Regions from separate parts of the Halalkalibacter kiskunsagensis genome, predicted to be linked through region 1. Evidence: a T-box and tRNA genes for the amino acid it is inferred to sense, from the RefSeq annotation. Region 1 holds a T-box; the other holds one or more tRNA genes.
The links. A T-box is a leader RNA that pairs with one kind of tRNA and senses whether it is charged. The one in region 1 lies ahead of ileS (isoleucine--tRNA ligase), so its partner is inferred to be a tRNA-Ile.

Region 1 (5,898 bases):
CTTTATCATCAACAGGGCATAAAACATTAAGACCATATTTTTGACCAACGATAAAGTCTTCTTCCCCGTGACCTGGAGCAGTATGAACACAGCCAGTTCCTGCATCTAAGGTAACATGATCCCCACACATCACTAACGACTCACGGCCATAAATCGGATGCTTGGCTTTCACATATTCAAGTTCAGCACCTTTTATCGTTTTTAACACTTCTGGGCTTTCCCATTCAAATTCTTTTGTCAAATTGTCGAGAAGGCCAGCCGCGACCACATATTTCTTACTGTTAACAGAAACAACATTATAATCGAGGTCTGGATGAACAGCAATTCCTAGGTTAGCAGGAATTGTCCAAGGAGTTGTCGTCCAGATAATAATATTCTCATCTCCATTGAGTACTCCATTTCCATCGTTCACAGGGAACGCTACATAAATTGAAGGAGAACGCTTATCTTGATATTCAATTTCAGCTTCAGCTAAAGCAGATTCTGATGACGGAGACCAATATACCGGCTTCTTCCCCTTATAGATATATCCTTTTTTCGCCATATCACCAAACACTTTTATTTGCTGTGCTTCATATGCTTTATCGAGCGTAACGTATGGATTCCACCAGTCACCTCGAATACCAAGTCTCATAAACTGTTCACGTTGTCTATCAATTTGCTTTAACGCATATTCTTCACAAAGCTTTCGAAATTCTGCAACACTCATGGACTTACGATTCACTTTTCCGCTCTTTGTAAGTGCTGTTTCAATCGGCAAACCATGAGTATCCCAACCTGGAACGTAAGGAGCCTGAAAACCACTCATTGATTTATATCGTACGATAATATCTTTCAAAATTTTATTTAATGCATGCCCCATATGAATATCACCATTCGCATACGGCGGACCATCATGCAAGACGAACAATGGACGCCCTTTGGTACGGTCTTGGACCTTTTGATAAATATCCATTTCCTTCCACTTCTCTTGTCTCTCTGGTTCACGATTTGGCAAATTCCCACGCATCGGAAATTCGGTTTTTGGCATTAGTAACGTATCCTTGTATTCCATTTCTGCTTTCCTCCTAGGTCATATTATAAGATTGTAAAGAAACACAAAAAAACTCCTCCTCCCAAAAAAGGGACGAGAAGTTAACCCGTGGTACCACCCTGCTAGAAAGTTTAATACTTTCCACTCATTTATTCGTAACGGGAATAACACGTTGCATCCTACTCTAATCATTTCAGTGCAAAACTGAAGGGTGATTTTCCTATGTGAACGTGTTCAGGCTTCCACCACCCCTGAATCGCTAAGCACGTTTGATACAAAGTACTCGTCCCTGTCATCGTCTTTATCAACATTCATTTAATGAATACCATTATATGATAGCAATTTGAGAAGTGCAAGCTCATCAAAAAAATTACCGTTCTTCATACACTTCTTCTTTTTCAGTCACGTCATTCCAATCATCTGTTTGAAGCATTTCAAGTTGTGCTTCAATAAGCATCTTAAACCGCATTTTATAAACAGATGCTTGTTTCTTCAACTCTTCCATATCCATCATAACTTTTCGTGACTTAGAAAGTGCATCATTAATAATTCGATCTGCATTTTTTTCCGCTTCTTTTACAATGAGCTGTGCTTCTTTTTGGGCATTGCTTCTTACTTCTTCTGCAGCCTCTTGAGCGACTAAAATTGATTTATTAAGTGTTTCTTCAATATTTTTAAAATGCTCAAGCTTTTCATCTAAATTTGTTACTCGTTCAAACAAATCTTTTTTTTCACGAAGAACTGCTTCGTAATCTTTTATGACTTGATCTAGAAATTCATTAACCTCATCTTCATCATAACCACGAAAACCTCTTGTAAATTCTTTATTGTGGATGTCTAAAGGGGTTAAAGGCATATTTGCCACCTCCAAGTTGTTTACGTTATTTTGTTTCATTTTAGACTATTACAAAATAACATTGTTGTTAAAGAGCATAATGACAAGTTTTATTACTTACGATGTACCCTCTATAATAAACATATTTCGACATAAACATTAAAAACCCTTCACCTTTTTCAATCTTTCCTAACGCTTTCTTCCAAATCGCAAACGAAATTTTTCTTTTTTTGTAAGTCCTTCAATGGCGAATACTCTTGATCGTCCAAACCCTTTGACAGATATGTAATCGCCTTCCTGCAAAAGAAAATCCACACGGTCAACTGTTTTCCAATTAACTTTTGCTAATCCTTTTTCAATAAAAGGAGTTACTTTTGATCTCGAGAGCTTATACATCTGAGCAATAACAACATCTAGCCTCATTGAAGATACTGTTATAACTGATTCTTCCCATTCGTCTTTAGGTATAATGTGCTCAGATAATGGAATTCGATTCAATCGAACACTCGCTCTTCCAATCGTATGTATGTTCATTTCAACATAGTCAGCTATTTCACTCGCTACAACTACTTGTGCAACACCATCATCACTAATAAAGATATCTCCAAACTTCTCACGTTTCACACCAACATTCATTAATGAACCCAAGATGTCACGATGCTCTAACGTTACAAATTTCATTGGATACTCAATTGAAAATAGAGTCAGCTTAAAATCATCGTCGGATGTTTCTAGATACGGCGGTGTCATATAAAGGCGACATCGTTCTGCATAGCGAGAGCCTCCCGCAAAAGAGAGGCTCACATCGTCATCTTGTCCAATTATACTCCGAACAATTTCTTGTTGCCTTGGATCGAGAAAGTCACTTAAACGATCTAAGTGTCTGAGTGTAACATCACCTTGCCACTCGATCACCTGATCAACAAAAGGCCGCTCTTCCTCACGAAAGTGCTGATAAATACTTATTGTCGGTCACTCCAATCTCTTATATACCAAATAACGCTGCGACACCGCCACTCGCTAAACGTAACACAATAATAGCCACGATAGGAGATAAATCAATCATTCCAAGTGGCGGGACAAATTTTCGGAATGGTTCTAAATATGGTTCGACAATCCGACCTACAAATTGACCTATTGAAGATTCTCTTGCATTCGGAAACCAAGACATTAGAATATAACCAATGATAAAAAAAGAATAAATGTATAATGCTTGATAAAGCAATAACCCAATTGTTTGCAAAACACTCACCACCTTCTATTACTATTCAAAATGTTCCTGCATCATTTCTGTAATTGTTCCTGATACATCCACATTATCAGGTGTACAAAGAAAGATGTTTGAACCGATTTTTTGGATGTCCCCCCCAATAGCATACACTGTTCCACTTAAAAAATCGACAATACGTTTCGCTTGATCATGCGAGATACGCTGTAAGTTAATAATTACAGCTTTTCGGTTTTTTAGGTGGTCCGAAATCTCTTGTGCTTCATCATATGTTCTCGGTTCAAGAAGCATCACTTTGGTTCCTTTTTGAACACTTTGCAAACTAACAACATTTTGTGTTGAATTAGGTTGCTGTTGCTTAGATGACTGCTGTCTCAACCGACGCTTTGGTTCCGTTTCCTCTTGCTCATATCGCTCATCGATATATTCTTCTACCTCTTCATATTCATCCTCTAGTTCAAAAAAACGTTTAAACTTTGACTTCATCCCCATTTCTATTTCTCCTCTCGACTAATTTATTCTCGTCCTACAAGAGCTGATCCGAGTCTAATAAATGTCGCTCCTTCTTCAATTGCTACAGTATAATCATTAGACATTCCCATAGATAGTTCAGTACACGGAGCATGCGAAAGTTTCATTACCATGATTGAATCTCTTAACTTTCTTAACTTCCGAAAAACAGGTCTCGTCATTTCAGCGTTGTCAAAGAAAGGAGCCATTGTCATCAATCCAATCACTTGAATTCCTTTGAAAATTGAAAGCTCTTTAATAAATGGAATAACTTCTTCTGGAGAAAGGCCCGATTTTGATTCTTCACCTGAGACATTAACTTGCAAGAAACATTTCATTACTTGCCCCTCTTCTAACCGCTTGTCCACTTCTTTTGCAAGTGATATTCGATCAAGCGAATGCAAGTATTCATATTTCCCTATAATCTTTTTCACTTTTCTAGTTTGCATAGATCCAATAAAATGCCAAATTCCTCTCTCATGCAATGCTTCCCATTTTTGCAAGGCTCCTTCTGCACGATTCTCACCAATATGTATTAATCCAGCATCTAGTGCTCTTTCGGTCGTTTCCATACTTACATATTTAGTAACTGCAATAATTTGGACTAAAGCAGGATCACGGTTCACACGGTTGCATGCATCGTTAATTTCTTTCTGAATAGAGATCAAATTATCTTTCACATTCATAATCATTCATCACCATCCAATCGTATTCCAATAAAACTCATTAATCTTCCTGTCCTTCCAGCTTCGGCCCGGTGTGAAAACATTCTTTCATCAGTAGCTGTACAAATTGAAGACATGAGAATTTGATTATTATTAATCCCTGCTTTTCTTATAAGAGCTTTATTCACTTCTCGTAAATCAAGTAGATATTTCTCATTCGATCGTTTCCTATAGGGAAGGTAATTTAAATCATTAGGCCAGCATTTCTGTACTTCCGTTATAACTTTATGATCGACCTCATATGCAGGTTGAGAAATACATGGTCCGATTGCCACTTGAATATCCTCAAGTGGTATTCCTTCTTCCATCGTCCACTTTCTTATCATAGCTGAACCAATATTTTGAACCGTTCCTCGCCAACCTGCATGGGCAAGACCAATAGCACCCTGACTAGGTGCAAAGAAATATAAAGGAACACAATCTGCATACAAACTTGTTAATAACAAGTTTCTCTCTAACGTATATATTCCATCGGTATTAGCAATTGCTGTATCTAGCCTTTCGCTTCCGCACCCTGCTTCAAGCAGGGTAATTTTTTTTATTGACGATTCATGGACTTGTTCTGTACCAACCCATCTAGATAATGGAAATTGAATATCAGTTGCTAATAGTCGTCGATTTGATTTTACACTCTCTGGGTCATCTCCAACATGAAAGCCTAAATTTAAACTATTATATGAGTTATTGCTTTTGCCACCTCTTCTAGTAGAAAAACCAACAATGAGGTGAGGATGAGCTCTTTGCCATTCTTGAATTGTTAAATACCTTTCTCCAGTTTGAACAAAAGGTTCCATTTACTCCCTCCTCCCCCTCGCAAAATATCAATAAAAAAGGAAAAACTTATCATATTTCTATCTTATCATAGGAACGTCTATACAAGAAACGACTTTCTTCTTGCTTTATCGCTTTCTTGTAATTGGTGATTGTTCAAAATTCATCGGTTTTCTACTGTACGCACTTGGCACTTCTACGAGAATAACATCAGAGCCAATTCGAATGATATTCTTCCATGGAACTACAATCTCTTCTGAATCCTTCCCAAATAGCCCCATCATTTTTCCCGAACCATTAATAACCAAAGCTTCAATTGCACCAGTTGTTAAATTTATTTCTAAATCAGTTAAATGTCCTAAGCGTTTCCCATTATCCATATTGACTATATCCTTAACTTGTAATTCTGAAATCTTGATCATAGTCTTCACCTCTTCCATAGTATCTCGTCTTTTACTATATGCTAGGTTGCATAGAGATTATGATCAAATACTCTGACGAAACTAACGCAAAAAGAGGATAACTCAAAAGGCCTGTCCTATTTTAGTAAGCAGTGTGTCTTATGTCACAAAAATTCTGCCTTCTAATTAAGGTTCCTAACGAGTCATCCTCAGTGTCATCTTTTAAATTTGAGCATGTTTATTCATTTGTTGAATAGCTGCTTTTTCTAAACGAGATACTTGCGCTTGAGATATTCCAATTTCATCTGCGACTTCCATCTGAGTCTTCCCTTGGAAAAATCGCATGTTCAAAATCATCTTTTCGCGGTCATTCAATCTAATCATTGCTTCTTTTA
Region 2 (5,898 bases), on a different contig from region 1:
TTGGTTTTATAGTTGTTTTTTTAGGGACATTATTTTTAATTGGAGAATTACTTGTTCGGGCTAAAGGGCTCTTTGCCATATTAGGGATTGCAATAATGGCTATGTACTTTTCGTATCACCTTACAGGAGATACTGGATTGTGGGTAGTGCTTTTATATATTGTTGGTTTAGCATTAATAGTAGTTGATGGTAAAGTTATCACTGATGGGACGGTTGCTCTGCTCGGAGTCGTCTTAATGATAATCGGTCTTGCAGTACCAGCTCCAACTTTTATTTATGGTACACTTGTTTCAATGGGATTTATTATTGGAGGATTTAGTTCAGCACTATTTTTAAAAGTTTTTCCATCCCGAAATTTATGGGCAAAAATGACGCTAAAAGATAAACTAACAAGTGATTTAGGATATAACTCAATTAACGAGCAATACCATGAATTAATCGGAAAACAAGGTAGAACGATTAGCTCTTTTCGACCAACAGGTACAGTTGAAATTGAAGGGGACCAATATAGTGCAACAAGTGGAGGTCATTGGATTGAAGCTAACACTGATATTATTGTCACCTCAGTAGATGGAACAAGGATTCTTATTAAATCCTTAGAAAATAGCCAAAAAAGCGAGTAACGTTAACTGTTACTTGCTTTTTTGGCTATAATTCAGAAAAATTGTTCTTTAGAACCTTACTTCTCATTCGTCATGACTTTTTTTGGGGAACCGGAATTGATTTTACTGAAATTAAAACCAATAAAAAAGTAGACGCAATAAATGCACTAAATGGTATTGGATAAAATAAAACATCCACCCAAGCAAGTAGTATAACAGGAAGAGTTAGCGCATGTGCAGTAATTAACCACAGATGGCGATATTCTAAATTACGCGCACCTTTAAGTAATAAAGCTACAAAAGCCAAAAGTGATATACCAAGAAAGGCCAAACCCGAAAGTGCAACAAAAAGAAGAAAGATAATAATAAATAATAAAATTGGCAAAAAGCCTTGTAAATCATTAATACGCTTAGATAAATCCTCTTTTGTAAACTCTTGTAACCCAAGAAGTGTGTATGGAATAGATTGACTGTTACCATCAGCTATAAATAAAAATTCTCGTTGTTGTAAGGCAATGCCATCAACTAATTGTTGTAATTCCTGCTCTGAATATGTATTTGAGGAATCAATAAGGAAGAATCCTTCTCCGGCAACCTCGGTATAAAATGGCTCTTCACTTTCCCAATAGAGTGTTCCTTCTCTCAGATGAAAGTTTGGTATATCGTTTTGTAACATATTATCGAATTGTTCAACAGCTGAAGTGGCCGTTGAGTATAGTGTGACAAAGTATGGGATGCTAGAAATAAATATAATGAAAAGTACATACCCAATGGTTGATGTAATGGGGCGAAATCGACTATATGCAATAACCTTTTTACTGTAAAAGCTTTTTAGAAACCAATCCCAATAGCTCAGAATAAACACCTCTTTCATTCTTCGTTATTTTAACGAATAGCTCGTTGAATTGCTATAATACTTTTAAAAAATTTGCTAAAAACGTGAAAAGATTGTGTTGAAGCTAGGGAATGTTAATCCTATGAATGATCTATGTTGAGCAATAGTAAAAACGTGTAAACTTTTAAACTTTTTTGTTTACAAATGGTTTGAGAATGCTTAATAATAGACAGGGTGTCCATGTTGATGTTTGTCGAAAGTTGGATGATTACTTTGACTTATGAAATGAAGGGATGAGGATTTGTGGATTTACAAACGCTCTTGTTCATGTTTTTCGGTGGACTAGGTATTTTCCTATTTGGTATAAAGTACATGGGGGATGGGTTGCAAAAGGTTGCAGGAGACGGATTACGCGACGTTCTCGATAAGTTTACAACCAATCCAATTATGGGTGTATTCGCTGGAATTGTTGTTACAGTTCTTTTGCAAACAAGTACAGGTACAACGGTTTTAACAATTGGTCTAGTGAATGCGGGTTTTATGACATTAAAGCAAGCGATAGGTGTTATTATGGGGGCCAATATTGGAACGACGGTTACAGCGTTTATTATTGGGATTAAAATATCTGCTTATGCCTTACCGATTATAGCAGTAGGTGCAGCATTAATTTTCTTCATAAAAGCTAAAAAAGTTAACTATTATGGACAAGTTATTTTTGGTTTTGGAGCCCTTTTTTATGGTTTGGAATTAATGGGGACTGGCCTCAAACCATTGCGTGAGTTAAAAGCATTTGCTGAGCTGACGGTGAGTATGAGTGAAAATCCATTACTGGGTGTTGTCATTGGGACGATTTTCACTGTTGCTGTGCAAAGTTCAAGTGCATCAATTGGTTTATTGCAGCAGTTGTACGAACAAGGAGCAATGGGATTAGATTCAGCATTACCAGTTTTGTTTGGTGATAATATCGGAACAACGATTACAGCGATTTTGGCTGCAATTGGAGCTTCTGTTGCTGCTAAAAGAGCTGCATTAACACATGTCATCTTTAATTTAATTGGTACAGTTATTGTCCTAATGATATATCCTCTCTTCTTTAATTTAATTAGCTATTTAGCATTAGAGCTAGGTCTTAATCGTCCAATGACAATTGCTTTTGCGCACGGGATTTTCAATGTTTCAAACACATTGATTCAACTACCTTTCGTTGCGCTGCTAGCTATTATAGTAACGAAGCTAGTCCCAGGGGATGAGTATAGTATAGAATATAAAGCAAAGCATTTAGACCCTAGATTTATTGGGAGTTCACCAGCTATAGCTCTTGGGCAAGCTAAACAAGAAGTTCTTAGAATGGCCGAATTCTCTGAAAGAGGTCTTTATGAAGTAAGCCAATACTTAGAAAATGGTCAGAAGCGACATGCTGAAATGTCGATTCAGTTCGAAGAGGCGATAAATAATCTTGACCGGAAGATTACTGATTATTTAATTCAAATTTCATCAAGGTCTTTATCTGCACATGATTCTAAACTGCACTCAATGTTGTTGGATACTGTTCGGGATATTGAGCGAATTGGTGACCATATTGAAAATATTGTCGAATTGAAAGATTATCAAAAAGCAAATAAAGTTCATATTTCTGATAAAGCTCTCGAGGATTTACGGGAAATGTCTGAATTAACTCTTTCCACGTTAAAAGAAGCTATACAATCATTGGAACTAATTGATGGTGATATGGCTCGCTCTGTATTAGAAAAGGAAGAGAAAATTGACAAAATGGAACGGAAGCTTAGAAAACAGCATATTCATCGTGTGAACGAGGGGAAATGTTCAGGTTCAGCTGGGATTGTTTTTGTTGACATTGTTAGTAATTTAGAGAGAATTGGCGATCACTCTGTAAATATCGCTGAAGCGGTAATTGGAGAGGATAATTAAATAAATTGTAATTTAATTAAAGATCTCAAAACGGAAAGCGTACGTCCTTTTGAGATCTTTAATTATGATAATATCTTGTTTATCTAAAACATGTGTGGTAAATTAGATCAGTGTTATTCAGTCATGTTTTTCCTTTTTGAAGAAAAGGAAAAAATATATTGACGTTAATTGCTCAGCATGATATTATAATTCTTGTCTTTAAAAGTTGTTCCACAGTAGCTCAGTGGTAGAGCTATCGGCTGTTAACCGATCGGTCGTAGGTTCGAGTCCTACCTGTGGAGCCATATTATGGCGGTGTAGCTCAGCTGGCTAGAGCGTACGGTTCATACCCGTGAGGTCGTGGGTTCGACTCCCTCCGCCGCTATTTTTCTACTTAAATATTTCTTGTGGCGGTTGTGGCGAAGTGGTTAACGCACCGGATTGTGATTCCGGCATTCGTGGGTTCAATTCCCATCAGCCGCCCCTTAGAGGACCCTTAGCTCAGTTGGTCAGAGCAGTCGGCTCATAACCGATCGGTCGTAGGTTCGAGTCCTACAGGGTCCACCATCTTAGTTGTATATTTTTGAAAAACGCGGAGGAATACCCAAGTCCGGCTGAAGGGATCGGTCTTGAAAACCGACAGGCGGGTTAAACCGCGCGGGGGTTCGAATCCCTCTTCCTCCGCCATTTACTATTTCAAATGATAAGGATCTACTTTGTAGGTCCTTTTTTTTGTTATTTCTTTTTCTTGAGGAGATAATGATTATTTTTGAAGTCGAAAAAGAAATAAAGTGCAGGATTTATTGAATATTATGACGAATTTATAGCAAGCACATGCATGGCTGTAGCTCTGTGAGATTCGATATTGTTTTCGGGGAGTTTAAATTTTCTCAAGTGGGGTAGAGTAAATTTGTCTTCAGAAAAAACAATGAGCATTATCATTGCAAGAATGTTCAAATTTTGGTAATGTAATTAATGGAAGACTTTTGAAACATAAATGTTGCTAAAGTCCACTTCTGGGGTTTTATACTCCACACTATTTTGTTACTTACTTTAAGGAGGAATTATCATGGCTTACGAATTACCACAATTACCTTATGCAGCTAACGCACTAGAACCTCATATTGATGAGGCGACAATGAACATTCATCACGGAAAACATCACAATACGTATATTACAAAATTAAACGCAGCACTTGAAGGTCATGAAGATCTTGCAGGTAAGAGCATTGAAGAATTAGTTTCTAATTTAGATGCTATACCTGAGAGCATTCGCGGAGCAGTTCGTAACAACGGTGGTGGTCACGCAAACCACACGTTCTTCTGGCAAATATTAAGCCCGAATGGTGGAGGAGCTCCAACAGGTGAACTTGCAGATGCAATTAACTCAACGTTTGGTAGCCTTGAAGCATTCAAAGAAGAATTTGCAAATGCAGGTGCTAACCGTTTTGGTTCAGGTTGGGCTTGGCTAATTGTTGATGGAGGGAAGCTTGCTGTAACAAGTACTCCTAACCAAGATACACCACTAATGGAAGGGAAAACGCCAATCCTTGGATTAGATGTATGGGAGCATGCATATTACTTAAATTATCAAAATCGTCGTCCTGATTATATTAATGCATTCTGGAATGTAGTCAATTGGGATGAGGTCTCAAAACGTTACAACGAAGCAAAATAATAACTAGGTAATAAAGCCTTTAAGCGAAATTTCGCATAGAGCAGCCTGAAAAAGTCTCTAAGGAAATTCCCCTTAGAGGCTTTTTTTGTATAACCGCTTTTTGAGGTGACACACTACTTATGAGGGTGGTGGAGTCGGTGAATAAGTCATTGGTAAAGAAAGTTATTGGTGATATAGAAGTGACAAGAGACTTAACTCTTTTGCTTGTGATGGGCGGGCTCTATGCGTTAAGTTTTGCTTTGTCTAATACATTTGTTAATGTATACCTTTGGAAACAGTCAGGCGAGTTTGTTGATATTGCTCTCTATAACTTAGGTTCAGTTGTTATGCAGCCGCTTGCGTTTATGTTAGCTGGAAAAATAGCTAAAAAAATTGACCGTGTCATTGTGTTAAGGGCAGGTGTTATAACACTTGCAACTTTTTTCTCGACCGTTCTTTTTTTAGGAGATCAAGCAAATCAATACTTAATTCTGTTAGGTGCGTTAATTGGGATGGGAATTGGTTTCTATTGGTTGGCGTTTAATGTGTTGACATTTGAAATTACAGAACCTGAAACAAGAGATTTTTTTAATGGATTTCTTGGACTTTTAAATTCGTTTGCAGGAATGATTGGGCCAATATTGGCTGGATTCATTATTACACGAATGGAACAATTCACAGGGTATACGGTTATTTTTACAATATCGCTCTCTCTTTTTGTTGCAGCCGTTTTAACAAGCTTCTTGCTACAAAGACGTTCAGCAGAAGGGAAGTTTTATTTTAAGAGAATTCTTAAGGAGCGTAAAGAAAACCTAAATTGGAGACAAATAACTCGTGCACACTTCTTTCAAGGTTTACGCGAAGGAACTTTTGTCTTTGTGATTGTTGTTTGGGTG

Region 2: it has a tRNA-Ile gene. The T-box ahead of ileS (isoleucine--tRNA ligase) is inferred to sense a tRNA for this amino acid. The anticodon was not compared.

Annotation. Positions count from the first base shown of each region.
Region 1 covers NZ_JAXBLX010000013.1:58,415-64,312, forward strand. The annotation lists gene ileS (isoleucine--tRNA ligase) at 1-1,054, opposite strand, end outside; T-box leader at 1,120-1,338, opposite strand; gene SLH51_RS09450 (DivIVA domain-containing protein) at 1,404-1,889, opposite strand; gene SLH51_RS09455 (YlmH family RNA-binding protein) at 2,058-2,834, opposite strand; gene SLH51_RS09460 (YggT family protein) at 2,854-3,111, opposite strand; gene SLH51_RS09465 (cell division protein SepF) at 3,133-3,588, opposite strand; gene SLH51_RS09470 (YggS family pyridoxal phosphate-dependent enzyme) at 3,612-4,292, opposite strand; gene pgeF (peptidoglycan editing factor PgeF) at 4,295-5,125, opposite strand; gene SLH51_RS09480 (YlmC/YmxH family sporulation protein) at 5,231-5,524, opposite strand; gene sigG (RNA polymerase sporulation sigma factor SigG) at 5,726-5,898, opposite strand, start outside.
Region 2 covers NZ_JAXBLX010000079.1:2,513-8,410, forward strand. The annotation lists gene SLH51_RS23850 (NfeD family protein) at 1-623, shown strand, start outside; gene SLH51_RS23855 (DUF1189 domain-containing protein) at 694-1,476, opposite strand; gene SLH51_RS23860 (Na/Pi cotransporter family protein) at 1,741-3,366, shown strand; tRNA gene SLH51_RS23865 (tRNA-Asn) at 3,576-3,650, shown strand; tRNA gene SLH51_RS23870 (tRNA-Met) at 3,657-3,730, shown strand; tRNA gene SLH51_RS23875 (tRNA-His) at 3,756-3,828, shown strand; tRNA gene SLH51_RS23880 (tRNA-Ile) at 3,836-3,912, shown strand; tRNA gene SLH51_RS23885 (tRNA-Ser) at 3,940-4,032, shown strand; gene SLH51_RS23890 (superoxide dismutase) at 4,415-5,023, shown strand; gene SLH51_RS23895 (MFS transporter) at 5,233-5,898, shown strand, end outside.